DNA from 4 places in the Streptomyces sp. NPDC058685 genome. Region 2 is predicted to be linked to each of the others. Evidence: riboswitches for the same ligand, from Rfam matches in the RefSeq annotation. Region 2 holds a riboswitch; each other region holds the start of a gene.

Region 1 (6,991 bases), on a different contig from region 2:
TTCGGGGTCGATCATGGTGTAGCCGGTCTCGCCCGGCATCACGTAGTGCAGATGCTCGCGGGCCAGCCGCTTGATGTACATGTCGTCCTGGAGGCGCGCCTTCTCGTCGCGCAGCTCCTCGACCTGCTGCTCCGCCTCGGCCATCCGGCGCCTCTGCTCGGCCATGTCGGAACGCTGGGAGACGTACTGCCGCATGGGATAGGCGAGGGCGACGACGAGGGAACAGACGATCAGGGCGAGGAACGCCGCACGGCCGGTGAGCCGGGAGCGACGGGCCTGCCGCCGGGTCTGGGAGCGGTAGACACGAGCCGCGGTCTGCTCGCCGAGCAGCCGCAGCCTGGTCGCGGTGGAGAACCGATCGCGGTCCTTCGCGGCCATGTCCTGCCTCCCCTGTTACGTGCGCACGTCCCCGGACACGGTACGGGACCGCGGCCGGGGACGTGTGGACGACTTGCTAGCCGCTAGGCCAGGACCTAGCCCTTGAAGCGGGGGAAGGCGCTGCGGCCGGCGTACACCGCGGCGTCGTCGAGGATCTCCTCGATGCGCAGCAGCTGGTTGTACTTGGCGACGCGCTCGGAGCGGGCCGGGGCGCCGGTCTTGATCTGGCCGCAGTTGGTGGCGACGGCGAGGTCGGCGATGGTGACGTCCTCGGTCTCACCGGAGCGGTGGGACATCATGCACTTGAAGCCGTTGCGCTGGGCCAGCTCGACGGCGTCCAGGGTCTCGGTCAGCGAACCGATCTGGTTGACCTTGACGAGCAGAGCGTTGGCCGAGCCCTCCTCGATACCGCGGGCGAGGCGCTCGGGGTTGGTGACGAACAGGTCGTCGCCGACGATCTGGACCTTGCTGCCCAGCTTGTCGTGCAGGACCTTCCAGCCCGCCCAGTCGTCCTCGAACAGCGGGTCCTCGATGGAGACCAGCGGGTAGGAGGCGACGAGCTCCTCGTAGTACTCGGTCATCTCGGCGGCCGAGCGGGACTTGCCCTCGAACTCGTACGTGCCGTCCTTGTAGAACTCGGACGCGGCGACGTCGAGCGCGAGCGCGATGTCCTTGCCGGGGGCGTAGCCGGCTTCCTTGATGGCCTCGAGGATCAGGTCCAGCGCGGCGCGGTTGGAGTCGAGGTTCGGCGCGAAGCCGCCCTCGTCGCCGAGACCGGTCGACAGACCCTTGGTCTTCAGCACCTTCTTCAGGGTGTGGTAGACCTCGGCGCCCCAGCGCAGGGCCTCGGAGAAGGACTCCGCGCCGATCGGTGCGATCATGAACTCCTGGATGTCCACGTTGGAGTCGGCGTGCGAGCCGCCGTTCAGGATGTTCATCATCGGAACGGGCAGCAGGTGCGCGTTCGGGCCGCCCAGGTAGCGGAAGAGCGGCAGGTCGGAGGCCTCGGAGGCGGCGTGGGCCACGGCGAGCGAGACGCCGAGGATGGCGTTGGCGCCGAGCGAGGACTTGTCCGGGGTGGCGTCCAGGTCGAACATCGCCTGGTCGATCAGGCGCTGCTCGGTGGCGTCGTAGCCGACGAGCTCCGGGCCGATCTGCTCGATGACGGCGAGGACGGCCTTCTCGACACCCTTGCCCTGGTAGCGGTTCTGGTCACCGTCGCGGAGCTCGAGAGCCTCGAACGCACCGGTGGATGCGCCGGACGGAACTGCAGCACGACCCGTGCTGCCGTCGTCGAGGCCAACCTCGACCTCGACCGTGGGGTTGCCTCGGGAGTCCAGGATTTCCCGGGCTACGACGACGTCGATGGACGGCACGAGCATCTCCTTCTGGGATGTGACGCTTGGAGTGCAGGGTCTCATTGGCCTTGCGGCACGAGCCTAACCGGCGGCGGGGCATCAGCCGCCCGATGCCCGCCTCCTGGGACGAAAAAGGGCATGAACAGCGGGTGCTGGGGACAAAACGCCCCCAATCTACCCATGGGTAACAGAGAGAACCCCGGCCCGGCGCGTACGGGGGATGCGCTCCGGACCGGGGTGGTCTGTTTCCCCGGGGGGAGTGTCCGCGAAGCGCCGTCCTCCGCCCGAAGGGCGAACCGGACGAGACCTCGGGGACACCACAGGCGGGCCGGCGCTCGCGCGCCGGCCCGTGCGGGGTCAGCTCAGGTGGAGCTGCTGACCCGGGTGGATCACGTCGGCGTCGGTGACGACGCCCTTGTTCAGGTCGAACAGCTTCTTCCAGCCGCCCTTGACCTTCTCGGCCTTGGCGATCTTACTGAGGGTGTCACCGGCCTTGACCTTGTACTCGCCGTCGCCCTTCTTGAAGGACTTGGCGGCCGGCTTCGAGGACTTCGCCGGGGCGGGGGCCTCGGAGCGCTCGGAGCGGGTGGTCGGGGCCTCGGCGCGCTGCTGCGGCTGGGCTTCCTGCGCGGAGCCGGCGTCGTTGGCGGCGTTGGACAGGTTCACGCCGCAGTTCGGCCATGCACCCTTGCCCTGGCCCGCGAGGACCTTCTCGGCTATCTGGATCTGCTGCGCCTTCGAGGCCTGGTCGGCGGTCGAGGCGAACTGGGTACCGCCGTACGCGGCCCAGGTGGAGGCGGAGAACTGCAGGCCGCCGTAGTACCCGTTACCCGTGTTGATCGACCAGTTGCCGCCGGCCTCGCACTGCGCGACCTGGTCCCACTCGGACGTGGTCGCGGCGGAGGCGGTGGTGGCGCCGAGCAGCGGGGCGGCGACTGCCGCACCGGTGACACCGGCGAGCGTGGCGATACGGGTGGCCTTGGACGGGCGACGGTGCTTGGCCTTGCCGGAAAACAGCATGGAACATCTCTCTCACCGACGCCTACGAGGTGAGCTGTCGGGTTCGGGCCAAGTGAGTTGCCCGGCCGCGCAGTCGTGCGCACGGCTCCACCCCAAGCCGGTACCCGCAGTTCATCCTCAACTGCCGGGGCCGGCGCTTACCTTGGTTCCCCCGCTCCTGCCTACGGCGCATACGCGTCGACTACTCCCCCCGACCGACGGCAGGATTCGGCGTGACGGTCAGCGGTGCCCGCGATGGCGAACGGTTCAGACCGTAAACACAGAGCTCCCCGATGTTCAAAGACGAACATCGGGGAGAAAACGCCCATCCCGCCCCTCCGGGACCATGCGTTTCTGCAGGTCGAGGGCGGAATGCCCCGTTCCGCCGGGCAAGATGGGCGAGTTGCCGCAAAGAGACCCTTGTCTCAGTTGCACGATTCGGACAAAGGCGCCTGTACTGCCCCTACTTCAGGTCGAGCTCCAGGCTCTGGCCAGGCAGGATCAGGTCGGGGTCGTCACCGACGGTCTCCGCGTTCGCCTTGTAAAGGGAACTCCACCCTCCGGGCAGCTTCTGCGCGGTCGCGATGGCCGACAGGGAGTCGCCGGGGCGGACGGTGTACGAACCGGGCGCGGCCTCCGCGTCGTTCGTCTCGGCCGGCTTGCCGGCCTCATCGGCCGCGCCCTCGCCGTCGCGTGCCGCATCGTCACCTCGCGAGGCGTGACGCCCCGCTTCACGCTCATTGCCCGTATTGCCCGGCTCGGCCGTTCCGGTCGACCCGGTCGCCTCCGGCTCCGTCGGCTCGGCGGCGGGTTCGCCGCGGTGCTTGCCGGTGGCGCTGCCGCTGTCGCCGGTCCCGCTGTTGCCGATGCCCTGTGTCGGCGCCGGGGCGGGCTCGGCCGTCTCGGAGGGCGAGGCGGACTTCGAGGGCGCCAGCGAGGCGAGGGGGTCGTCGGACGTCGCACCCTGCTCCGCGGGGGCCGAGGCGCCCGGGTCGACACCGGCGCCGGTGCCGCCCTGCGTCAGCCCGGCGATGCCCGCGCAGGTCGCCCAGGCTTCGGGGCCCTGGGCCTCCAGGACCTTCTCGGCGACGGCTATCTGCTGGGAGCGGCTGGCGAGGTCGGCGCGGTCCGCGTAGTCCGTGCCGCCGAAGTCCTCCCACGTCTCCTGGGCGATCTGCAGACCGCCGTAGTAGCCGTTGTCCATGTCGGCGCTCCACTGGCCGCCGCTCTCGCAGGCCGCCACGCGGTCCCAGGTGGCGGCGTCGGCGGCGGAGGCCGAACCCGCACCGAGAAGGGGGATCGCGATGGCCGATCCCGTCACCCCTGCCGCGACAACGATGGCCGGAGCCTGACGGGGACGACGGTGACGACCTTGGCCGGAAAGCATGCGGGTGCCCTTCGAGTGACTACAGAACAACTGATGTCTTCTGAGACGACCGTGAAAGTAGCCGGATTCGATCGTGTGTCACAAGTCGATGCAGCGGAGATCACGTGAAAGTCACAGTCTTGACGGGTCGTCAGCTGCGTCCAGGTGTGAACTCAACGGGCAGGCTTCGCAATCCACGCATAATGAGACCTCCGCGCCAGCGCAAATCGGCCGGATCGCCCGCAAGCCGCAAGTCCGGCATTCTCCGGAGCAGCGTGGCGATCGCGGTCTGTCCCTCCAGCCGGGCCAGCGGTGCGCCGAGGCAGTAGTGGATGCCGTGCCCGTAACCGAGGTGCTGGTTGTCGCGCCGGGAGAGGTCGAGCGCGTCGGGGTCCGTGAACCGCTCCGGGTCCCGGTCGGCGGCCGCGAGCACCACGAGCACCGGGTCGCCCGAGGCGATCTCCTGGCCGCCGATGACGAGGGACTCCGTGGCGAAGCGCCAGGTGGCGAGCTCCACGGGGCCGTCGTAGCGCAGGAGTTCCTCCACGCCGGTCTCCAGCAGCGCGCTCTCCCCGGCGGCGAGGGAGGCCTGCAGCCGCTCGCGCTGCTCCGGGTGGCGCAGCAGCGCGTACACACCGTTCCCGATGAGGTTCACCGTCGTCTCGAAACCGGCGAACAGCAGGATGAAGGCCATCGCGGCGGCCTCGTTCTCGGTGAGGTGCTCGCCGTGGTCGCTCGCCCGGATCAGCCCGGAGATCAGATCGTCGCCGGGATCCTCACGCTTGCGGTGGATCAGCTCGGCGAGATACCCCCGCATCTTCTTCACCGACCGCGCGACACCTCCGCGCGGGCCGCCGCCGTGACGGATCATCATGCCCGCCCAGTCCCGGAAGTCGTCCTGGTCCTCCGGCGGGACACCGAGCAGATCGCAGATGGCGTAGATGGGGAGCGGAAAGGCGAACTCGTGGATGAGGTCCGCCTCTCCCTTTTCCACGAAGCCGTCGATGAGCTGATCGGTCAACTGTTGAACACGCGGGACGAATTCGGCGACCCGCCGCGGGGTGAACGCCTTGGAGACGAGCCGCCGCAGCCGGGTGTGGTCGGGCGGGTCGATATTGAGCAGATGCGTCATCAGCTCGGCCTTGCGCTCGCCGGGAATTCCCGTCTTCCCCTTCGCGTGCGCGGGCTCGTCGTGGTGCGCGGGATTCTTCGACAGGCGCTGGTCGGCGAGCGCCTGCTTGGCGTCGGCGTACCGGGTCACGAGCCACGCCTCCACCCCGCTGGGCAGCCGGGTGCGGTGCACGGGCGCGTGCTCGCGGAGCCAGGCGTACGCGGGATAGGGGTCGGTGGCGAACTCCCAGGTGAACAGCTCGGGCCGGTCGGTCACCGCTCGACGGCCTTGATCTCGTCCCGGTAGACGCGGGCGGCGGCACGCAGCGCCGCCTCCGGGTCGACCCCGGCCGCCTCGGCGCGGACGGCCGCGGCCAGCAGCTCGTAGCCGATTCCCTCGCCGGACGGGAGCGGCACGTCGAGCCCCGCCGTACGCACCCGGGACGCCAGCTTGGCCGCGAGCGCCAGGCCCGGCTGGCCGAGCGGCACGCCATCGGTCACCGAGTCGCGCTGCTTCTCGATCGCCTTCGTGCGGAGCCAGTGCTCCTTCACGTCCTCCGGGGTCTCGGCCTTCTCGTCGCCGAAGACATGCGGATGCCGGTGGATCAGCTTCTCGACGATCGTGCCCGCGACATCGTCGATCGAGAACGGCTCGGCGCCGTCCTCCTCGCGGCCCTCCTGCGCGATGCGCGCGTGGAAGATCACCTGGAGCAGGACGTCCCCGAGCTCCTCACGCAGCTCGTCCCGGTCCCCCTCCTCGATCGCCTCGACGAGTTCGTACGCCTCCTCGATCCCGTACTTCGCGAGACCGCGGTGGGTCTGCTGCGACGACCACGGGCACTCGATACGGATGCGGTCCATGACCTGCACCAGATCGAGCAGCCGCGCGCCCGGGAGGTCGTACGAGCCGGGCAGCAGCTCCAGGTCCGGCATCTGCACCCGGCCCGAGCCGGCGAGCCGGGCGAGCCCGTCGGTCAGCGTCTGATCACCCTCACCGGAAGGCACGACCACGACGGTGGCGCCGCCCTCGCAGGCGGCGAGGAGTTCCTCGGCGCTCGGCGCGGCGATCTCCACGGCGACACCGGCCTCGCGGAGGTAGGGCAGCTGCGGGTGCGAGGCATCGGCGCACAGCACCCGGTCGGCCGCCTGCAGCGTCTGCCAGGCGGGCCAGGACAGCAGTCCGGGGGCGACGCGATGGCTGGCGGTGAGCAGAACGATGCGGCCGGGAGAAGGGGTGTGTGTGGTCACCCCTCGAACCTACCCCGCGCTACGCACCCGTCTCGACGGGCTCCTGCGCCTTGGTGACCTGGGCGATCCAGGGCGCCTTGTAGTCGCCGAGTTCGAGCTTCTTGTTGTCCCAGACACCGAAGCGCGGGTTGACGTCGATGTCGAGCTCGGTGGCGGCGGCCGTGAAGGCGTCGTTCAGCTTCTGCTGGCCCTCGGGGGTGTTGCCGGCGCCGAGCGAGGCGGCGAGCTTGCTGACGAGGAGGTCGCGGCGGACGACGTCGTCCAGCTGTCCCGGAGCGACACCGCGCTGCTGGAGATACATGGCGGCGAGCTGCTCCTCCCCACCGGACTGCTGCACGAGGGCGGCCCGCCCGTCCTGGATCTCCTTGCGGCTGACCCGCACCCCGGCGTCCTTCGCGGCACGCTCGACGACCTGCTCGACGATGAGGTCGTAGAGCTTGGCCCGGCTGAGCTGCCCGCTCTCCTTGATGAGCTGGGCGGACTGCGGGGAACTCTGCTGCGCGGTGCGGACGTCCTTCACCTTCGCCTGGAC
Region 2 (6,991 bases):
GCCGCCGACCCCGAGGAGTCGAGCCCGGAGGGCCCCCGGACCCGACGCCCGACAAGAACCCGACGCCCCAAGCACCCGCACCCGCACCCGCCCCCGGGACCCGACGCCGCACAAGCACCCGAGGCCCAAGCACCCAGGCCCCGCCCGAAGGACCCGACGCCCGACAAGAACCCGCGCCCCAAGCGCCCAGGCCCCGCCCCCGGGTCCCGACGCCGCACAAGAACCCAAGGCCCAAGCACCCGCCCCGCCACAAGAACCCGCACCCTCACCCACCGCGTAAAATCACCCCCACTGTGTCTGAGTCCCAAGAACCCGCCCCCCAGCCCATCCGCGACCGCCGCGCCCCCCGGTTCCCCGATGGGCCCACTCCCGATCCCGCCGGGTCCCATCACGAGCGGCGCATCCGCAGTTTTCAGCCGCGGCGCAGTCGTGTCACCGCCGGGCAGGGCGATGCTCTCCAGCGGCTCTGGCCCGTCTGGGGCTTCGACATCGACGGGCATCGCGTCCTCGACCTGGAGGCCATGTTCGACGGGCTCCCCGTCGTCCTCGAGATCGGCTTCGGCATGGGCGAGGCCACCGCCCAGATGGCCGCGGCCGACCCCACCACCGGCATCCTCGCCGTCGACGTCCACACCCCCGGCCAGGGCAACCTCCTCGCCCTCGCCGAGCGCAACGGCCTCTCCAACGTCCGGGTCGCCAACGGCGACGCGATCATCCTCCTCCGCGAGATGCTCGCCCCCCGCTCGCTCGACGGTCTGCGCGTCTACTTCCCCGACCCCTGGCCCAAGAAGCGGCACCACAAGCGCCGGCTGATCCAGCCCGAGTTCCTCAGCCTCGTCGCCGGCTCGCTGCAGCCCGGCGCGATCGTGCACTGCGCCACGGACTGGGAGTCGTACGCCGAGCAGATGCTCGAGGTGCTCTCGGCCCATCCCGACTTCGAGAACACCCAGGAGCACGGCGGGTTCGCGCCACGCCCCGACTTCCGGCCGCTCACGCGGTTCGAGGGCCAGGGCATCGACAAGGGCCACAAGGTGCACGACCTGCTGTTCCGCCGCACCGCGGGAGCCTGACCCGAGCGAACGGCGGCGTGCGCCCGGCGCACAGCCACCCGCCCGGGCCAAGGGCCGCCGCTCGGCCGGCGCGCACCCGGCGCCGGCCCGGCGTCCAACCCCACGCACCGTCGCCCGTTGTCGGTGTCCCTCGTTAGGGTCAGTGGGTGTCCGAGTCGTCGCCCCCGCAGCACCATCCACCGCACCCCGCGGTCCCGGCGTTCGAGCAGCAGCGTGTCGACGAGCTGCTCGCCGCCGTGCCGGAGCGTGCCCGGTGGCGCTACAAGCCCCGCCGTGTCTCCCGGTTCTGGCACAGCAAGGCCGTCCGTGCCGGGGTGCTGATCACGCTCCTCGCCCTGTCGGGCCTCGTCATCCTGTCGCTCGTACGGGAGCAGACCGGCACCCAGGGTTTCCTGGTCGGCCTCGGCCTGGCGACCCTGCCGGTCCCCCTGCTCACCGCCGCGTTCCGCTGGCTGGACCGGGTCGAGCCGGGCCCCTGGCGGAACCTTCTGTTCGCCTTCGCCTGGGGCGCCTTCGCCGCCGCCCTCGTGGCGATCATCGCGAACACCTTCGCGACGCAGTGGATAGCCACCGCCACAGCCGACCCCACGGGCGCGGACACACTGGGCGCGACGGTCATCGCGCCGGTCGTCGAGGAGAGTGCGAAGGCCGCGGCGATCCTGCTGATCTTCCGTTTCCGCCGACAGGACTTCCGCGGGATCGTCGATGGGGTCGTGGTCGCCGGGTTCACCGCGACGGGCTTCGCGTTCACGGAGAACATCCTCTATCTGGGCAACGCGTTCGGCGAGGACCAGCAGATGGGCTTCTCCGGGATCGCGTCCGTGACCGCGGCGACGTTCTTCGTACGGATCGTCATGTCCCCGTTCGCCCACCCGCTTTTCACGGTGCTGACCGGCATCGGCTTCGGTGTCGCGGCACTGGCCTCACGGCGCATGCGGGTCCGGCGCATCGTCCTGCCGCTGCTCGGTCTGGCGCTGGCGATGGGCATGCACGCGCTGTGGAACGGCTCGACGTCCCTGTTCGGCCCGTGGGGCTTCTATCTCGTGTACGGGGCGTTCATGGTGCCCGTCTTCGGGCTGCTGACCTGGCTCACGATATGGAGCCGGCAGCGGGAACTGCGGACGATAGCCACCGAGTTGCCGGCCTACGCCGCGGCCGGATGGCTGTCGGCGGACCAGCCGCCCGCCCTCTCGTCGATGCGGGCGCGCACCCTCGCGCGGGACGTCGCGCGGCGTATGCACGGGCCGACCGCGGCGCACGCGGTGTCGGAGTACCAGCATTTCGCGACCTCGCTGGCGTTTCTGCGCCATCGGGCCCACCGGGGCGCGGCGGACCCGGACTTCGTGGAGCGCGAGCAGGAGCTGCTGCATCACCTGTGGCAGCGCAGGGACGTGGCCGCACCGGCGCTGACGTACGCGGCACGGGCCACCGGGCGGGTGCGTGTGCCGCCTCCGCACCGCGACTACGGCGCGTACAACCCGTACCGGACCTGACCGCGCACCGGTGGGCGACCGCGTCCTGCCCGCTCCCGGGAGAACCGGGCGCAGCAAAAACCGGCAGTCCTGGCGTCGGGGGGTGAGCGCCAGGACTGCCGGGGATCGAGATGCGCGGGAACTGTCCCGCAGGATCAGGGAGTCAGGCCCTTGTCCCGCAGCCAGGCCATCGGGTCGATGCCCGAGCCGCCGGCGGTGTGGACCTCGAGGTGCAGGTGCGCGCCCGTCACGTTGCCCGTGGCGCCGACGCGGCCGATCGTCTCGCCGGTCGCGACCTTCTGGCCGGCGCTCGCGGTCATCGACGACAGGTGCGCGTACCAGACCTCGGTGCCGTCCTCGAGTTCGAGAACGATGCGGTAGCCGTACGAGCCGGACCAGCCCGCCGACTTCACGGTGCCGTTGTGCACGGCCTTGACCGGCGTACCCGTCGGGGCGGCGAAGTCCAGGCCGGTGTGCTGGCCGGAGGACCACAGGGAGCCGGACTCGCCGTACGTGGAGGTGATCGTGTACGAGGAGGTGGGGAGCGAGTAGCTCTTGGCCAGCTGCGCGAGACGCTCTGCCTCCGCCTTGGCCTTCGCCTCGTCCTCTGCCTTCTTCTTCGCGGCGGCGGCCTTCGCGGCCACCTCTTCCGCCTTCTTCTTCGCCGCGGCCTCGGCCTTGTCCGCCGCGGCCTTCGCGGCCGCCGCCCTGGCCGACTCCTCAGCCTTGGCCTGCTGCTGCTCGGCCTGCTGGAGGATGCGGGAGCGCAGCGCCTCGCCGGCACCGCCCTGGTCGGTGTCGGAAGCGGTGTCGGCGTAGGCGATGCCCATCGCCGAGTACGTGGCCGCCTCGTCCACGACGTCCGAGGAGTCGTCGGACATGAAAGAACCGACGCCGGGAAGGGACTTGGCGTCGGGCAGATTGTCCGAGAGCGCGTCGGGAAGGGATATGGAGACCGCGGGTTTGTCCTGCGCCGTCGCGATGCCGCCCGCGCCGACCGCGGCGATCACGCCGACGCCGAGCACGGTGGAGCTACGGGCAAGTCCGCCGCGCTGCTTGGCGACACGGTGCCGACCGCGCACCGGACGGACGGAGTCCTCGGTGGGGTTCCACTCTTCGAGGGACCGCTCCGCGCCCTCCGCACCGAAGAAGTCATTGGCGAAGGGTGCTTCTGGGGCAGGCCTGTTGGACGCCACTGAGGCGTGCTCCTTTCCTTCCTTCTCGCCTACCGGGTTAGCTGACGGGTTCGGAGCAGGAAGGTCTCCTACGAGCGCCACCCGCCGCGGAAGTCGCGGTGGAAGGTGCCCGATTCACCCCAAGGATTGGTTCCCCGGTTCCCTTGCGGAATTCGGCGCACGCGCACGGCGCCGTCCTGACGACGGCTGGGACGACCGCGCTGCGTTATCGAACGTTAATAGACGCGAGGACCGTATTCCAAGCTGTTCCGGGTGATCGTTAACGACTTCCCACGGGACCAATCGGGACACAAGCAGCCGGATTCGGGCGACTTGATCGCCCTTCGGGCCGCGGAACATTACTGACGGGTCGTCACATGGTATGCGGAGGGGGATCTTCCCACTACGCAGCGTGCCCAGCCACCAGAGCGGACCGGGCGGGCAAGACGTCCGCTCGGTTCCGCGAAGGGCTGCGACCGCCACACAGCTCATCCGGGCAAGCCCACCGACACGTCTCGGCGCACCCACCCGGCTCAAGCCGAACCAACCCACCAACACGGTCTTCGGCACACCCACCGGCTCAGGCGAACGAGGCCAGAATCGTCACGGCGTACCCGACCCCACCCCCACGCACACAGCCTCGTACGGCGAGACGTCCCAGCCGGCCCCGAGGTGCCGACGCCCCTCACGCGGGCGGCACGACCTTCACCGTCCTGCGGCGCTCCGGCTGCCCCTCCGCGGGCCGGGCGACCGCCAGCAGTGCCATGTCGTCCTTCGAACCACCTCCGGTGTACCGGCGCACGTCGTCGACGAGCGCGTCGAGCAGTTCGTCGGGCCCGGGGAAGAGCCGCCCCGAGAGCCGCGCGCCGGGATCGTAGAACTCACCGGCCGCGTTGCGCGCCTCGCTGACACCGTCCGTGTAGAGCAGCAGGGTCGCTCCCGTCGGCAGCGGATACTCCACCGCCTGGTCCGGCCAGACCTCCAGATCGCCCATGCCGAGCGGCAGCGCGGCCCTCGACGGCGCCAGGAATTCCAGGTCGCCGTCGGCGTGCAGCAGGATCGGTTCCGGGTGGCCGCGGTTCACCAGCCGGACGATTCCGGCACCGCGCGGGATCTCTCCCAGTACGGCGGTGGTGAAGCCCTCGACCGCGTCCAGGCTGTCCCGGCGCGTGCCCTCGCGCGCCAGCGCCCGCTCGAGGCGCTGCGCGACGCCCTCCAGGGAGCTCTCCTGCTCGGCCGCCTCCCGGAACGCGCCGATGACGACGGCCACCGCCTCGACGGCCTCCAACCCCTTGCCCCGCACATCGCCGACCACCAGCCGCACCCCGAAGGGCGTCTCCTGCACGGCGAACAGGTCGCCGCCGATGAACGCGTCGGCGAGCGCGGCCTCGTACCGTGCCGCGACGTGCAGCCCGCCGATCCGGTCGGCGGGCGTGGGCAGCACGGCACGCTGCGCGGTCTCGGCGATGACCCGGGCGGAGGCGAGACGCTCACCGCTGCGTCTGACGACGGTGTTGATGAGCAGCGCGAGCCCGGAGACGGTGATGAGCGTGAAGACCTCGGTGTATGCCGTGACCTCGTCGACGGTGCGGTTGTAGAAGTGCAGCCCGAGCACCGCGAGGGTCGCCGTGATGCCCGTCACCAGCGTGGTGAGCCAGGAGAAGAACGGAGCGGCGACCAGCGGAGCGGCGGCGAACATCGGCACGGCCGTGAACTGCGCCGGGGTCGCCAGGTCGAAGACCAGCCCACCGATGATCATCAGGGTGGGGAGGGCACGGAGGAAGCGGCGGGCGCCGTACACACGACTCTGCTGGAACTGCGCCAACGGTGCTCTCCTCCCCGGTCCGCCCACGGCTGCGGACGGTACCGCGCCCTACCCAGGCTGTCCGGAGCCGCGCCGCTGAGCGACTCTCCATCGGCCAACCGGGCGAAACGCGGGCCCACAGACGGAGAAACAACAGCGGCCCGGCACTCGAGACGAGTGCCGGGCCGCTGTGTCAGTAGCGGGGACAGGATTTGAACCTGCGACCTCTGGGTTATGAGCCCAGCGAGCTACCGAGCTGCTCCACCCCGCGTCGGTGAACACCACTCTACGCCATCCGGAGCAAGATCAACTCCAATTGAGGGCGCCCCGGCTCTGTCGCTCACCTTTCCGGTGGGTCACCATCTCGCGCATGAGGGGGAAACAGTCCGTGCCGACGAACATGCGTCCGTCGATCGTCCGCCCGATCGTGCGCCGAAGGCTCGGCCCGCTCGCCCGGGCCGCCGCCGCGCTGGTGGCGCCCGCGGTCGGCATAGCCGCTTGTGTACTCCAGCCCGGCGCGCAGGACGACAGGCTGGCGGGCGCCCTGGCGAACAGCCCCTTCCCCCGGGCCCAGCTGCTGGTCATCGATCCCCCCGGCGGCTTCGAGACGGAACCGGGCAGCGGCCGGCTCGACGCGGACTTCCGTCTCCACTACAGCGCCGGCGGCCGTCCCGGCTCCGTCCCCGGCTTCGACTACGAGGTCACCGCACGGCCCGACGCGGGATGCCCCGAGGAACTCCCCGGACAGATCGTCTGCCTCGACGCCGGGGACGGCTTCACCGTCGTCAAGCAGCGCCACGTCGACGGCACGGTGTCCCACTACGTGGTCCAGCGCCGCGGCACCCTGCTGCTGCGGGCGCGCACGGCCCCCGGCCTGGACGTGGAACGGCTGCGCAGCACCCTCGCCGCCGCCCGCCCCGCGACCGACGAGGAGCTGGCGAGGGCGTTGCCGACCCCCTGACCGGCCCCTGACCGGCCGCTCACCGACCGCTCACCAGCCGCTGAGCAGCGGCGGGAGGCCGTCGAGCGGGCACCGCGGTGATCACTCGTCGGTCAGGTGCCGTTCCCCGTACACCTTCATCGCATCCCGGACCAGGACGGCCGTCCCCTCGCCGTGCCGGTCGTACGCGGCGGTGAAGCGCGGGTCCGCGACGTACATCTCGCCGAGACCGATGAAGTACGACTTCGACGGCGTCGTGGTCGTCGACAGCCATGCGTACTGCCGCGCGGCGATCGCCTGCACCTCGTCGCTGTCGGCGGACCGGCCGTCCCGGAGCGCCTGGGCGAAGGCCCGGGCGATGGAGACCTGCTCGTCCTGGAAGGCGCGCTTGTCCTCGTCGCTCAGTGAGCGCCACCAGCGGTCGCCCTTCTCGTACGCGTCCCGGCCCCAGCGCTCGGTCACCTCCTGTTCGTACTGCGTGTGGTCGAAGCCGTCGAACACTTCCTCGGCCATGAGTTCTTCCCCTCTCT
Region 3 (6,991 bases), on a different contig from region 2:
ACCTCGCCGTCGCCCGCCTGGGGGTCGCCGTCCTCCCCCACCCACGGAATGGCCGTCACCACGACCGAGTCGCAGCCCTCGTCCGCCAGGGCCCGCGCCAGCGCCGCGCGGAAGTCCGACGGCGTCGCCGCCGTCGTCAGGTCCAGCGGGGGCAGCGGACGCAGACCGGCCGCGAGACAGGCGTCGTAGGTGAGCAGACCGAGGGACTCGGAATTGCCGAGGATGGCGACCCGTGGGCCCGCGGGCAGGGGCTGGTCGGCGAGGAGGATGCCGGCGTCGACGAGTTCCGTGACGGTGTCGACGCGGATCACACCCGCCTGGCGGAGCAGCGCACCGACCGTCGCGTCCGGTACACGGGTCACCGGCACCGCATGACCGGGCGGCTCGCTGCCGCTGTGCCGCGCGCCCTTGACGACCACGACCGGTTTGACCGCGGCCGTCCGCCGCGCGAGGCGGGAGAACTTGCGCGGATTGCCGATCGTCTCCAGATAGAGCAGGACGACATCGGTGTCCGGGTCCTCGTACCAGTACTGGAGGAAGTCGTTGCCGGACACGTCCGCGCGATTGCCGGACGAGATGAAGGAGGAGAGCCCGGCGCCCCTGCGGTGGAGTCCCGCGAGGAGCGCGATGCCGATCGCACCGGACTGGGTGAACAGCCCGATGCGTCCGGCGGCCGGGGTCTCGGGCGCCAGCGAGGCGTTCAGCCGGACGGCCTGCGAGGTGTTGATGATGCCGAAGGCGTTCGGGCCGATGATCCGCATGCCGTACGACCTGGCCTGGCGCACCAGTTCCCGCTGGAGCAGCCGGCCCTCGGCACCCGACTCGGCGTAGCCAGCGGACAGCACGACCAGGCCCTGCACACCGTGTTCACCGCAGTCGGCGACGGCCTCCGGCACCCGTTCGGCGGGCACGGCGACGATCGCCAGGTCGACCGGCTCCGCCGTCCCTGCCACGATCTCGCCGACCGAGCGGAACGCCGGCACGCCCTCCAGCTCCGTCTGCGACTCGGGGAAGGCCCGGTTCACCGCGTACGCACGGCCGCTGTAGCCCGCCCCCAGAAGATTGCGCAGCACCGTTCGGCCCACACCGCCGGGCGCCCGGCCGGTGCCGATGACCGCGACCGAGCGCGGGGCGAGCAGCCGCTGCACCGAGCGCGCCTCCGCACGCTGCTCGCGGCCGCGCTGCACCGCGAGGGACTCCGCCGTCGGTTCGAGGTCGAGGGTGAGATGGACGGAGCCCTCCTCGAAGCTGCGCTTCTGGGTGTAGCCCGCGTCCCGGAACACCTTGATCATCTTGCCGTTCGCGGGCAGCACCTCGGCGGCGAAGCGGCGGATGCCCCGTTCCCGGGCCACCGCCGCGATGTGTTCGAGCAGGGCGGAGGCCACGCCTCGTCCCTGGTGCGCGTCCTGGACGAGGAACGCGACCTCGGCCTCGTCCGCGGGCGCGCTCGCCGGGCGTCCGGTCGAGTCGATCCGGTCGAAGCGGACGGTCGCGATGAACTCGCCGCCGACCGTGACCGCGAGACCCACCCGGTCCACGTAGTCGTGATGGGTGAACCGGTGGACGTCCTTGGCGGACAGCCGGGGGTAGGGCGCGAAGAAGCGGTAGTACTTCGACTCGTCGGAGACCTGTTCGTAGAAGCTGACCAGGCGGTCCGCGTCCTCGGTGGTGATCGGCCTGATGCGCGCGGTGCCTCCGTCGCGCAGCACCACGTCTGCTTCCCAGTGAGCGGGGTAGGCGTGGTCCGGCTGGGTCTGCATGGCAGAAAGCGTACGGCGCGATCACCGGTCGCGGAGGGTGTTGGGGCGCGGCAGTCTGAGGATGACCCGCAGGCGTCCGCGGTCGGACCCGGGGCCGGTGCCGACCCGCGACCGCACATGAGAGACTGGTCTAGACAACCGCTAAGACTTGAAGGGCAACACCATGGCTGAGCGCCGCGTCAACGTCGGCTGGGCCGAGGGCCTTCACGCCCGCCCCGCTTCCATCTTCGTCCGTGCCGCCACGGCCTCCGGCGTCCCCGTGACGATCGCCAAGGCCGACGGCAACCCGGTCAACGCCGCCTCGATGCTCGCCGTGCTCGGCCTGGGCGCCCAGGGTGGCGAGGAGATCGTGCTGGCCTCCGACGCGGACGGCGCCGACGCCGCCCTGGACCGGCTCGCCAAGCTGGTGGCCGAGGGCCTCGACGAGCTTCCCGAGACCGTCTGACGACCCGACGGTCCGGCGAGGAGCCGTGGCATCCCGAAGACGGGAAGCCGCGGCTCTTTCCTGTTCCCGGGCCGGCTCTTCCGTCTTTCACCGGGCGCTCCTGGCCATCCGGATGAACTCCCGGCTATTCCGGCAGGTTCGCCCGGCCATTCCGGTCCCGCGAAATGAATTCGGGCAGCAGAAAAGAAGCCCTGCGAAAAGCTCCCTCTTTGTATACGGCGTGCCTGTTAATTGCGGGCGCTCGCGGTGTTTACGGGATGTTGCGAAGTCCTCACCGGTTCCGTGATCCGAAGCCGGTGCGCGGACGCCGCCCGCTCGGTGTGCACGGCGGTCAGCGCCCGGGCCCGTTCGGCATCGCCCCGCGCGACGGCATCCACGATCGCGCCGTGCTCGGCCCACGACTCGACGGGCGCGGCCGGCTGCTCCACGACGTACATCCAGGCGATCTTGTGCCGCAGCTGGGTGAGCAGTGCGATCAGGCCCGGGCTGCCGGAGGCCTGGGCGAGCGTCTCGTGGAACCAGCCGCCGAGCGAGCGCAGATCCTCGCCCTGACCACGGCGTGCGCGCTCCTGGCCCAGCCTCACCAGGCCGCGCAGCACCTTGAGATGGGCCTCGGTGCGCCGTTGGGCCGCCCGGGCCGCGCCCAGCGGCTCCAGCAGCATCCGCACCTCCAGCAGGTCGGCCGCCTCCCGCTCGGTCGGCTCCGCCACACACGCGCCCGCGTGACGCCGGGTGGTGACGAAACCCTCGGACTCCAGGGTCCGCAGAGCCTCGCGCACCGGGACGCGCGAGACGCCGTAGCGGCGGGCCAGCTGCTCCTCGGTGAGTCTGCTGCCGCGCCGGAACACACCGGAGACGATGTCGTCGCGGATCGCTGTGCATACCGAGTGCGCGGGAATGCGCATGACCGAACCTCCGCTTTAATCCGCGCGAAACGCAGCCGATTGACGACCGTTCGGTGACTCTATTGCAGCGGTCCACATTTTCCGATGCCCGGCGGGCATTCATGGATATCTTTTGGCCAGTAGCCGGCCTCGCACCACGAGGGCATACCGCGCCCGCATCCATGCCGGCGCACACGAAAGGCCCCGGCGACGGGCCGGGGCCTTGGGTGCTGATCGGACGGTCCGCGGGCTCGGAACGCCAGCGGGCTCAGACGGTCACGTGGCTCAGATGTTGACGCCGTGCGAGCGCAGGTACGAGACCGGGTCGATGTCCGATCCATACTCGGCGCCGCTGCGGGCCTCGAAGTGCAGGTGCGGTCCGGTGGTGTTGCCGGTCGAGCCGGCGAGGCCGATCTGCCGGCCCGGGGTGACGCTCTCGCCGACCGAGACGTTCAGCGACGAGAGGTGGCCGTACTGGGTGTACGAGCCGTCCTTCATCTTGATCACGATGTTGTTGCCGTAGGCGCCGCCCCAGCCGGCCTCCACGACGGTGCCCGCGCCGACCGCGTGCACCGGGGTGCCGGTGGAGGCGTGGAAGTCGATGCCGGTGTGGCTGCCGGAGGACCAGACGGCTCCGCCTGTCTGGTAGCCGGTGGAGACGTACGAGCCGGAGATGGGTGACACGAAGGCGTTCAGACGCTTGCGCTCGGCCTCGCGGGCGGCGCGCTCCCGGGCCTCGCGGGCCTCCTTGGCGCGAGCCTCGGCCTTGCGCTTGGCCTCGGCGGCGGCCTTGGCGCGGGCGACGGCCTCTTCGGCCTCCTGCTCCTGGGCCGCGGCCTGGTCGGCTATCTCCGTGGCGAGCGAGTCGGCGGCGACGGCCGTGCTCAGGCCGGTGCTCTCGAGAGTGACGGTGCCGGACTCGGGAGCGGCGGCTCCGGACTCGGCGGCCAGCGACGGAGAGGCGAGGGTTCCGATGACGCCGGTGGTGGCCAGGGCCGCGACGCCGGCGATGCTCGCGCCTCTGCGCGTCATACGGCTCGGGGCACGGTGCTTCCCGGTGGGACGGGCGAACGCCATGAAGTGGCTGGTCCTTTCCTTCCTTCTCGCCTACCGGGTTAGCTGACGGGTTCGGAGCAGGAAGGTCTCCTACGGGCGCCTCCGCCGCGGCACAGCCGCGAAGGCATCCGATTCACCCCAGGGACTTCGTGTGGGTCCCCGGCTCCCCAGGCTCGCGCCTGACGGGGACTCGGCGATGGCTGTCCGTGCCGCGGATGCGGCGGTACTGGCGAACAGCCGGACCGACGCTAAGCGTGGCAACTTTCAATCACCAAACAGACAGCCCTGTTTGTAGCGCATGCCACAGGGCAGAGCGGAAGCCCCGCAGCAAATCGGGCAAACGACGGAACCCCGGCATCGTGTGATGCCGGGGTTCCCTGGCCGCGTCCACCGCCCCACCGGACCGCGGAGGCCGCTCCACCGGGAGGCAGAGGCTGCTCTGCCTCCCGGTGGAAGCGGCCGACGGCCTCAATCAGCCGGTGACAACCGTCACTTCACCGATACCGAGCGCCTTGACCGGCTCCTCGATCGCGGACGCGTCACCGACGAGCACCGTGACGAGACGGTCCTGGGGGAAGGCGCTGACGGCCGCTGCCGTCGCCTCCACCGTGCCCGTCTCGGCCAGCCGCACGTACAGCTGCGCCTGGTAGTCGTCGGGCAGATGCTGCTCCACCTGGTCGACGAGCGTGCTCGCGACGGACGCCGCCGTCTCGTACTTCAGCGGGGCGACGCCCACCAGGTTCTGCACGGCCACGTCGCGCTCGGCGTCGGTGAGACCCTCGGCCGCCAGCGTGCGCAGCACCTTCCACAGATCGTCCAGCGCCGGGCCGGTGTTGGGCGTGTCCACCGAACCGCTGATGGCGAGCATCGAGGCACCCGTGCCGTCGGGTGCCGAACGCAGGACCTGGCCGAAGGCACGTACGCCGTAGGTGTAGCCCTTCTCCTCGCGCAGCACGCGGTCGAGCCGGGAGGTGAGGGTGCCGCCGAGGCAGTACGCACCGAGCACCTGGGCGGGCCAGACGCGGTCGTGGCGGTCCGGGCCGACGCGGCCGATGAGCAGCTGCGTCTGTACGGCTCCGGGCCGGTCCACGATGATCACGCGGCCGGTGTCGTCGGCGGTGATCGCCGGAACGGGCCGGGACTCCGCGGTGTCGCCCGTCCAGTCGCCGAGGGTCTCGGCGAGCACGGCGTCGAGGTCGACCCCGGTGAGGTCGCCGACGATCACCGCGGTCGCGGTCGCGGGCCGGACGTGGGCGTCGTAGAACGCCCGGACGCCCGCGGCGTCGATCCGGGCCACGGTCTCCTCGGTGCCCTGACGCGGGCGCGACATCCGCAGCGATGCCGGGAAGAGCTGCTTGGACAGCTCCTTGGCGGCGCGACGGGCCGGGTTGGCCATCTCGTGCGGGATCTCGTCCAGCCGGTTGCGCACCAGCCGCTCGACCTCGCTGTCGTCGAAGGCGGGGGCGCGCAGGGCCTCGGCGAGCAGCCCGAGCGCCTTCAGCAGCCGGGAGACCGGCACCTCCAGCGAGACCCGGACGCCGGCGTGGTCGGCGTGCGCGTCGAGGGTGGCCCCGCAGCGCTCCAACTCGGCGGCGAACTCCTCGGCGGAGTGCTTGTCGGTGCCCTCGGACAGGGCGCGCGCCATGATCGTGGCGACGCCGTCGAGACCCTCCGGCTCGGCGTCGAGCGGGGCGTCGAGAGAGATCTCGACGGCCACGACCTGCTGACCGGGCCGGTGGCAGCGCAGCACGGTCAGACCGTTGTCCAGGGTGCCGCGGTCGGGGGCGGGGAAGGCCCACGGCTTGGCGGTACCCGCCTGCGGCTGCGGGTGGAACGTCATGGCGGTCAACGGCTCGGCGGCGTCGCTCACTGGTCCGCCCCTTCTTCCTCGTCGCTCTGGTCGTCCTGGTCGGCGGAGACCGGTTCGTACACCAGCACCGCCCTGTTGTCGGGGCGCAGCCGGGCCTGGGCGACCGCCTGCACCTCCTCGGCGGTGATGTCCAGCACGCGGTTGACGGCCGTCAGCGCGAGCTGCGGGTCGCCGAACAGCACGGCGTAGCGGGCCAGTTCGTCGGCGCGGCCGGCGACCGTGCTGAGCCGGTCGAGCCATTCGCGCTCCAGCTGCGCCTGCGCGCGCTCCATCTCCTCCGGCGTCGGGCCCTCGGCGGCGAACCGCGCGAGTTCCTCGTCGACGGCGGACTCGATCTGCGGGACCTCGACGCCACCGGACGTCTTCACGTCCAGCCAGCCGAGCGAGGGAGCACCGGACAGACGCAGCAGACCGAACCCGGCGGCGACGGCCGTGCGGTCCCGCCGCACCAGACGGTTGTGCAGCCGGGAGGACTCGCCGCCACCGAGGACGGTGAGCGCCAGGTCGGCCGCGTCGGCCTCGCGGGTGCCGTCGTGCGGCAGCCGGTAGGCGGCCATCAGCGCACGCGCCGGGACCTCCTCCCGGATCTCCTCGCGCAGCTGCTCACCGATGATCTCCGGCAGCGAGCCGTCGCGCGGCGGCTGCTTGCCGTCGTGGGAGGGGATGGAGCCGAAGTACTTCTCGATCCAGGCGAGCGTCTGCTCCGGGTCGATGTCGCCGACGACCGACAGCACCGCGTTGTTCGGCGCGTAGTACGTGCGGAAGAAGGCGCGGGCGTCCTCGAGGGTCGCGGCGTCGAGGTCGGCCATCGAGCCGATCGGGGTGTGGTGGTACGGGTGGCCCTCGGGGTAGGCGAGGGCGGTCAGCTTCTCGAACGCCGTGCCGTACGGCACATTGTCGTAGCGCTGACGGCGCTCGTTCTTGACGACGTCGCGCTGGTTCTCCATGGACTCGTCGTCGAGGGCGGCGAGCAGGG
Region 4 (6,991 bases), on a different contig from region 2:
GTGGAGCTCAAGATGGAGAGGGCGGACGGATGACCGAGGCTGCGGGAGAGAGCGCCGAGCGGCGGGTACGGGTCGTGCTCGTCGACGACCACCGGATGTTCCGCACCGGCGTGCAGGCGGAGATCGGCCAGACCGAGACCACGGGCGTGGAAGTGGTCGGCGAGGCCGCGGACGTGGACCAGGCCGTCACCGTGATCACCGCGACCCGGCCCGAGGTCGTCCTGCTGGACGTGCACCTCCCGGGCGGCGGCGGGGTCGAGGTGCTGCGGCGCTGTGCCTCGCTGATGTCGGCGGCGGACCGTCCCGTACGGTTCCTGGCGCTGTCCGTCTCGGACGCCGCCGAGGACGTGATCGGTGTGATCCGCGGCGGCGCCCGCGGCTACGTCACCAAGACCATCACCGGCACGGACCTGGTGAACTCGATCTTCCGGGTGCAGGACGGCGACGCGGTCTTCTCGCCGCGGCTGGCCGGCTTCGTGCTCGACGCCTTCGCCTCGACCGACGCACCGCCGGTCGACGAGGACCTCGACCGCCTCACGCAGCGTGAGCGCGAGGTGCTGCGGCTGATCGCGCGCGGTTACGCGTACAAGGAGATCGCCAAGCAGCTGTTCATCTCGGTCAAGACGGTCGAGTCCCATGTCTCCGCCGTCCTGCGCAAGCTCCAGCTGTCGAACCGTCACGAACTGACCCGGTGGGCGACGGCGCGACGACTCGTCTGACAGCCGCTGTGAGGTAATCGGTACATAGCCGGGCAACCGTCGGTGCCGAGTTCACCTCTTGCTGTGCGTGATGAATCTGACGGGGAACACCTTCTTCGTGATCACGATCGTCCTGGTCGTGATCGCCGTGCTGCTGCCGCTGCTGCTGTGGAGCCGGCTGCGCGGACCCGCGGTCGTGCGGGGCGCGTGCCGGCTGCTCATGGTGGTCTTCGCGCAGGCCACGGCCATTCTCATGGTCTTCGTCTCGGTGAACAACTCCAACGGTCTCTACGGCAGTTGGGGCGACCTGCTCGGCACCTCCGACCATGTGAACAACGCGGTCGACCTCGGGCCCAGCGGGACCGGGGGCCGGCAGATCGCCGCGCTGCCGAAGGTGCGCCAGACCTTCGAGAAGGTCGACGAGCCGGGCCTCGGCAGCGGCCTGCGCCGCACCTACCTCAAGGGCGCGGTCTCCGGCGTGGAGGGCGAGGTGTACGTCTGGCTGCCGCCGCAGTACGACGACCCCGCCTACCGCGACAAGCAGTTCCCCGTCGTCGAGCTGCTCGCCGGCTTCCCCGGTTCCTCGAAGAGCTGGTTCCGCGCCATGAAGGTGCAGTCCCGGATCCAGCCGCTGATCGAGTCCGGCGTCGTGGCGCCCTTCATCCTCGTCTCGCCGCGCACGATGCTGCTCGGCGACAAGGACACCGGATACGCGAACGTCCCGGGCACGGTCAACGCCGACAGCTGGCTGACCGTGGACGTGCGCAAGATGGTCGCCGACAACTTCCGGGCCTCCCTGGCCCCCACGAGCTGGGCGATAGCCGGCTACTCCGCCGGCGGCCACGGAGCGGCCAAACTGGCCCTCGCCCACCCCGACCGCTACTCCGCCGCGGTGAGCCTGTCCGGTTACAACGACCCGGCTGCGGAGAAGACCTCCATCACGGGGGCGGACCCGAAGCTGCGCCGTGAGAACGACGTCCTGAACATCCTCATGGGGGCGAAGACGCCGCCCCGGGTCTCCCTGCTGGCCACGGGAGAGGGCGCGGACGGCTACCTCCCGGGCCTCGCGCTCCGCGACGTGTCGAAGCCGCCGACCAGGGTCGAGGTCCGGCCGACGGCGGGCGGTCACGTCACGCGGGTGTGGGGTGCGGAACTGCCGTACGCGTTCCGGTGGTTGACGCGCGAGATGAAGCTGGAGGACGGGACGCCGGGCCAGGGCGGCCCGGGCGGGGGCGCCGGGCGCCGGGACCGTCCGGAGGCGGAGGGTGCGGAGGTGGACGAACCGTCGGGGGCGGGCGGCGGGATGCTGGAGTGAGGTCGGGCGCTGGCGCGTGAGGGCCGGACGCCGGACGCCTGTGCGCGAGGCCCCGCGACGGACGCTCGTCGATGACCCCGGACCCCTACGACGGACCCCCGGGCCCCGGGCCCCTACGACGGACCCCCGGACCTCGGGCCCCTAAGACGGACCCCCGGACCCCGGGCCCTATGACGGACGCGTCGCCCCCGCGAACGGCATGTCGTCGATCGACGCGACCCGGACCGGGGCGCCCGGACGCGGTGCGTGGACCATCTGGCCGCCGCCGATGTAGAGGCCGACATGGCTGATGCCCGAGTAGAAGAACACCAGGTCGCCCGGGGCCAGTTCGGACCGGGACACCCGCCGGCCCGCATTGATCTGCGTGTACGTGGTCCGGGGGAGCGAGACGCCGGCAGAGCGCCAGGCCGCCTGGGTGAGCCCGGAGCAGTCGAAGGAGGACGGGCCGGTCGCTCCCCAGACGTACGGCCTGCCGAGCGCCCCGTAGGCGTAGGCGACGGCCTGGGCGGCGCGGGAGTCGGGGGCCCTCAGGGCGCCGCGGGGGGCCGTGGAGCGGTCGGCGCGCGCGGCGGACGCGGAGTCCCCGTGCCCGGACCCCGCGTCGTACGAGGCACGCTGTTCGGCCGTGAGCCGGTCCAGCATCCGCTCGGCGGCCGAGAGTTTGCTCTGTACGGTCGCCTTGTGGCGGGCCAGTTCCGCCTGCCGGTCCTTCAGGCTCTCCATCCGCTCGCCCGCCTGTGCCCGCAGCCGGTCGATCTCCACGAGCTGCTGGTGCACTCCGGCGATCGCGGCGGCCTGCCGCTCACCCGTGCGTTCGACGAGCGCGGCCCGCTCCAGGTACTCGTCGGGGTCGGAGGTGAGCGCGAGTTGCAGGGCGGGGTCGATGGTCCCGGCGCGGTACTGAGCGGTGGCGATCGAACCGAGAGCGTTGCGCGAGGAGTTGAGGCGGTCGGTCCTGCGGGCGGCCTCGTCGCGCAGCCGGTCGACCGATGTACGCAACGCCGCGGTCCGCTCCTTGGCCCCGTTGTACTTCTCCGTGGCCACCTCTGCCTCGTGGTACAGCTTGTCCGCCTTGTCCTTGACCTGGGCCGGTGTGAGGGCGGGTTCCGCGTGGCCGACTCCGTCGAAGGCGGTCGCCGACGCCGCTCCTGCGAGCGCGATGGTGGCTGCGGTTCGGGCGGCGGGCCCGGAGAGGAGATGCTGCTTGGGTTTCCGGTGCGCGGCCACGGGTGCGTGTACGTCCTTCCGTCATCCCTGCGGGTCCGGGTCCGGCGGCGGCCCGCACAGGGGAGCGGTCCGCCGCCGGATCTCTCGGCGTGACGGCCGACTGCCGCCCGGTGCTGCGGCGGCGGTGGGGAGTCGGTCATCTGAGGCAGGACGCTAAACCTGGGGGTCACGGCAGGGAGACGCAAGGACCGAATGTGCCCGAAGGTGGACATCTTGCTGCGCTTTCTGCAAGCCGATCCGGCCCGCACACGTCCTTTCTCCGCACCGCTGTGACCGATGTGCCGAATGAGGCTCACCCGGCCTGAAGGGGGTGATATGGCGGGAGTTAGGCTCCGCCGCATGGACGTACTCATCAATGCCTTCGTCGCCCTGCACATCATCGGTATCGCGGCCCTGCTGGGCGGCTTCCTCACGCAGATGAAGGCGATGTCCGAGGGGACGGCGCGCTTCGGCCCGGCGATGCTGCACGGTGCGCTGACGATGCTCGTCACCGGTGTGGCGCTGGTGGGCCTCAACCAGGCGGACGACCAGACGGTGAACAACCTCAAGATCGGCATCAAGCTGGCGGTGCTGGTGGTGATCCTGGGTCTGGTCTACGTCAAGCGGGACGAGGAGTCGGTGGAGAAGCCGCTGTTCGCCGCGGTGGGCGGGCTGACGGTCGCGAACATCTTCATCGCCACGCTCTGGACGTGAGCGCGCCGCGCCGGACATGAGGGCGCCGGGCGCGGCTCTGGTGCTCCGGGTGCTCCGCGCGTTCCGGGCGCTCCGGGCATGAGAACGCCCGGGCACCCTCGGGCCCGGGCGTCCGGTGTGCGGCCGGCTCAGGCCGGGCGAACGCTGCCGTAGATCGGCATGTAGAAGATCGACTCCTCGCGGACGTTCGCCCCCGGCTTCGGGGCGTGGATCATCTTGCCGTCGCCGATGTAGATGCCCACATGGCTGATGTCGTCGTAGAAGAAGACCAGGTCCCCCGGGAGCAGATCCTTCGTCTCGATCCGCTTGCCGGTCTTCACCTGGTCCCAGGTGGTGCGCGGCAGGCTCACGCCCGCGGTCTTCCAGGCGGCCTGCGTCAGCCCCGAGCAGTCGTACGAGCTGGGGCCGGCCGCACCCCAGACGTACGGCTTGCCGATCTGGGCGCGCGCGAAGTCGAGGACCTTGGCGGCCTTGGCGGTGGAGGTGCCGTCGGAAGAACCGGAACCGGAACCCGTGCCGGTCCCGGGCACCGTGCCCGTGCCGCCGCCCTGGTTCTGCTCGCGCTCCTTCTCCCGGCGCTGCCGCTCCGCCTCGGCCTTCGCCTCCTGTTCGGCCTTCTGCTCCGCCTTGCGGCGGGCCTCCTCCGCCTTCTCGCGCTCGATCGCGGCCAGCCGCGCCTTCTCCTCGGCGGTCAGCTTCGACAGCAGCTCACGCGCCTCGGCGAGCTTTGCCTGCACGTCCTGCTTGCTGGTGCGCAGCGCCCGCTGCGACCGGGTGAGGGACTCCAGGCTCTCGGTCGCCGTGGCCCGCTGCTTGGCGGCGGCCGCCCGCTGGGTCTCGTAGTCGGCGATCACATCCCGCTGACGGTCCGTCATGCGGTCCATCAGCTGGGTCTGGTCGAAGTACTGCTGAGGGCTGTCCGCGAAGAGCAGCGCGGCGGTCGGGGCGACCGCGCCCGTGCGGTACTGCGCGGCCGCGTAGTTGCCGAGCACCTGGCGGGACTCGTTCAGCTTCTCCGTGCGCTGCGCGTTCTCGTCGAGGAGCTTGCCGACCTGCTGCCGCTTCTCCTCCGTCGCCTCTTTCGCCTGGTTGTACTTCTGCGTCTCGGTGCCGGCCTGCCGGTACAGGTCGTCGACCTTCTTCTGCACCTCTTCGACCGACGGCTTCGGGTCGCTCGGCGCCGCGTCGGCGCTCTGCGTCGACAGCAGCGTGACGGATGCGAGGGCTGCCGTCGTGAAACCGACGGCGGGGGAGGTCTTCACGGTTCGACTTCGCGTTTTGCGATGCGACGCCAAGGCCGACATCTCCTTCTTCCGTTGACCGCCTACCGGGTTAGCTGTCGGGTTCGGGCGGAACGGAAGATCGCCCTACGGACCGTGCTGGTGCTGGTCCGATTCACCCCGGTTGTGCATGGTGGGTCCCCGGTTCCGAACTTCCTTGGGAAAAGCTCGAATTCGGCGCTGACTGCCCGTTTGGCGTGGATCGCCGCGGGGGACGGGCTGCCTGATCGAGCACGCTAACCAACTCGTGTGGCTCCTGTGAAGGTTGATGTTCGATATGCCCGATACATTTTCGTGACCTTATCGATCGGGTGGTCGGCGTGCTCGCCAGATGACCCATTGCGTTCGAAAAGGTGCAGAGTGTTGCCGGAGTCGTGCGGGATTGGGCGCATCGGTGGTACGGGAGCGGGCGTACGGCTTCGAACGCGCCGACGCACCGACGCATCGCATCGCATCGCACCGCTCCGGCGCTCGGACCGGAGCCGCCACGCCTCTCGGCGGGGTCGCGGCGGCCGTATGGCAATGCGGCCGCGAGCTGTCAGTGCCGCGGCCTAGACTCGTAAAGCGATGAGCAGCCTCTTTGACGACAGCTTCCTGGCGAACCTCCAGCACACCTCGGAGGAGCCCCCGCCGCACCCCGAGGAGCCCGGAGACGGGCCCGGAGAGGAGATCCCGGACGATCTCTTCCAGGGCGCGTTCGACGTGCCCCCGGCCCGGGACGCCCACCACGGCAACGGCGCCCCGCGCACGATCGTGGACCCCGCCGCCCTGCTGGACGGACTGAACGAACAGCAGCGCGCCGCCGTGGTGCACACCGGATCGCCGCTGCTCATCGTGGCCGGCGCCGGTTCCGGCAAGACCCGTGTGCTCACACACCGCATCGCCCATCTGCTGGGGACGCGCAGCGTCCACCCCGGCCAGATACTGGCGATCACCTTCACCAACAAGGCCGCCGGCGAGATGAAGGAGCGCGTCGAGCAGCTGGTCGGCCCGCGCGCCAACGCCATGTGGGTCATGACCTTCCACAGCGCCTGCGTCCGCATCCTGCGCCGGGAGTCCAAGAAGCTCGGCTTCACCTCGTCGTTCTCGATCTACGACGCGGCCGACTCCAAGCGACTGATGGCGCTCGTCTGCCGTGATCTCGATCTCGACCCCAAGAAGTTCCCGCCGAAGGCCTTCAGTGCCAAGATCTCGAACCTCAAGAACGAACTGATCGACGAGGAGAGCTACGCCGACCAGGTCGGCGGGGGCAGCGAGGCCGAGGGCTCCGGGGGAGGCTTCGAGAAGACGCTGGCCGAGGCGTACCGGATGTACCAGGCGCGGCTGCGCGAGGCCAACGCCCTGGACTTCGACGACATCATCATGACCACCGTCCATCTGCTCCAGGCGTTCCCGGACGTCGCCGAGCACTACCAGCGGCGCTTCCGGCATGTGCTGGTGGACGAGTACCAGGACACCAACCACGCTCAGTACACGCTCGTACGCGAGCTGGTGGGCACCGGGCAGGAGGACCTGCCCCCCGCCGAGCTGTGCGTCGTCGGCGACGCCGACCAGTCGATCTACGCCTTCCGCGGCGCGACCATCCGCAACATCCTCCAGTTCGAGGAGGACTACCCGGACGCGAAGACGATCCTGCTGGAGCAGAACTACCGCTCGACCCAGACGATCCTCTCCGCCGCCAACGCCGTCATCGAGCGCAACGAGAGCCGCCGCCCCAAGAACCTGTGGACGAACGCAGGCGCGGGCGCCCGGATCACCGGCTACGTCGCCGACACCGA

What was found. A riboswitch is a leader RNA that binds a small molecule or an ion and turns the genes downstream of it on or off. The one in region 2 is predicted to bind cyclic di-AMP.
Positions count from the first base shown of each region.
Region 1: it holds a riboswitch for cyclic di-AMP, as region 2 does, so the genes downstream of both, ACFWU3_RS09265 (transglycosylase family protein) here and ACFWU3_RS28740 (M23 family metallopeptidase) in region 2, are expected to answer to the same signal.
Region 3: it holds a riboswitch for cyclic di-AMP, as region 2 does, so the genes downstream of both, ACFWU3_RS20350 (M23 family metallopeptidase) here and ACFWU3_RS28740 (M23 family metallopeptidase) in region 2, are expected to answer to the same signal.
Region 4: it holds a riboswitch for cyclic di-AMP, as region 2 does, so the genes downstream of both, ACFWU3_RS00940 (NlpC/P60 family protein) here and ACFWU3_RS28740 (M23 family metallopeptidase) in region 2, are expected to answer to the same signal.

Region 1 covers NZ_JBHXSL010000007.1:198,269-205,259, reverse strand. Annotated here, with positions in the region: gene ACFWU3_RS09275 (septum formation initiator family protein) at 1-378, opposite strand, end outside; gene eno (phosphopyruvate hydratase) at 474-1,760, opposite strand; gene ACFWU3_RS09265 (transglycosylase family protein) at 2,094-2,756, opposite strand; cyclic di-AMP (ydaO/yuaA leader) riboswitch at 2,761-2,935, opposite strand; gene ACFWU3_RS09260 (transglycosylase family protein) at 3,199-4,122, opposite strand; gene ACFWU3_RS09255 (cytochrome P450) at 4,253-5,488, opposite strand; gene ACFWU3_RS09250 (nucleoside triphosphate pyrophosphohydrolase) at 5,485-6,459, opposite strand; gene ACFWU3_RS09245 (SurA N-terminal domain-containing protein) at 6,479-6,991, opposite strand, start outside.
Region 2 covers NZ_JBHXSL010000047.1:15,375-22,365, forward strand. Annotated here, with positions in the region: gene trmB (tRNA (guanosine(46)-N7)-methyltransferase TrmB) at 294-1,070, shown strand; gene ACFWU3_RS28735 (PrsW family intramembrane metalloprotease) at 1,217-2,563, shown strand; gene ACFWU3_RS28740 (M23 family metallopeptidase) at 2,698-3,738, opposite strand; cyclic di-AMP (ydaO/yuaA leader) riboswitch at 3,750-3,906, opposite strand; gene ACFWU3_RS28745 (PP2C family protein-serine/threonine phosphatase) at 4,403-5,542, opposite strand; tRNA gene ACFWU3_RS28750 (tRNA-Met) at 5,719-5,792, opposite strand; gene ACFWU3_RS28755 (hypothetical protein) at 5,892-6,482, shown strand; gene ACFWU3_RS28760 (MerR family transcriptional regulator) at 6,564-6,991, opposite strand, start outside.
Region 3 covers NZ_JBHXSL010000024.1:24,294-31,284, forward strand. Annotated here, with positions in the region: gene ACFWU3_RS20335 (GNAT family N-acetyltransferase) at 1-1,760, opposite strand, end outside; gene ACFWU3_RS20340 (HPr family phosphocarrier protein) at 1,924-2,205, shown strand; gene ACFWU3_RS20345 (GntR family transcriptional regulator) at 2,433-3,110, opposite strand; gene ACFWU3_RS20350 (M23 family metallopeptidase) at 3,375-4,166, opposite strand; cyclic di-AMP (ydaO/yuaA leader) riboswitch at 4,180-4,351, opposite strand; gene ACFWU3_RS20355 (M16 family metallopeptidase) at 4,618-5,985, opposite strand; gene ACFWU3_RS20360 (pitrilysin family protein) at 6,012-6,991, opposite strand, start outside.
Region 4 covers NZ_JBHXSL010000001.1:186,149-193,139, forward strand. Annotated here, with positions in the region: gene ACFWU3_RS00915 (PspC domain-containing protein) at 1-33, shown strand, start outside; gene ACFWU3_RS00920 (LuxR C-terminal-related transcriptional regulator) at 30-719, shown strand; gene ACFWU3_RS00925 (alpha/beta hydrolase) at 790-2,013, shown strand; gene ACFWU3_RS00930 (NlpC/P60 family protein) at 2,182-3,240, opposite strand; gene ACFWU3_RS00935 (hypothetical protein) at 3,580-3,933, shown strand; gene ACFWU3_RS00940 (NlpC/P60 family protein) at 4,062-5,237, opposite strand; cyclic di-AMP (ydaO/yuaA leader) riboswitch at 5,239-5,403, opposite strand; gene pcrA (DNA helicase PcrA) at 5,781-6,991, shown strand, end outside.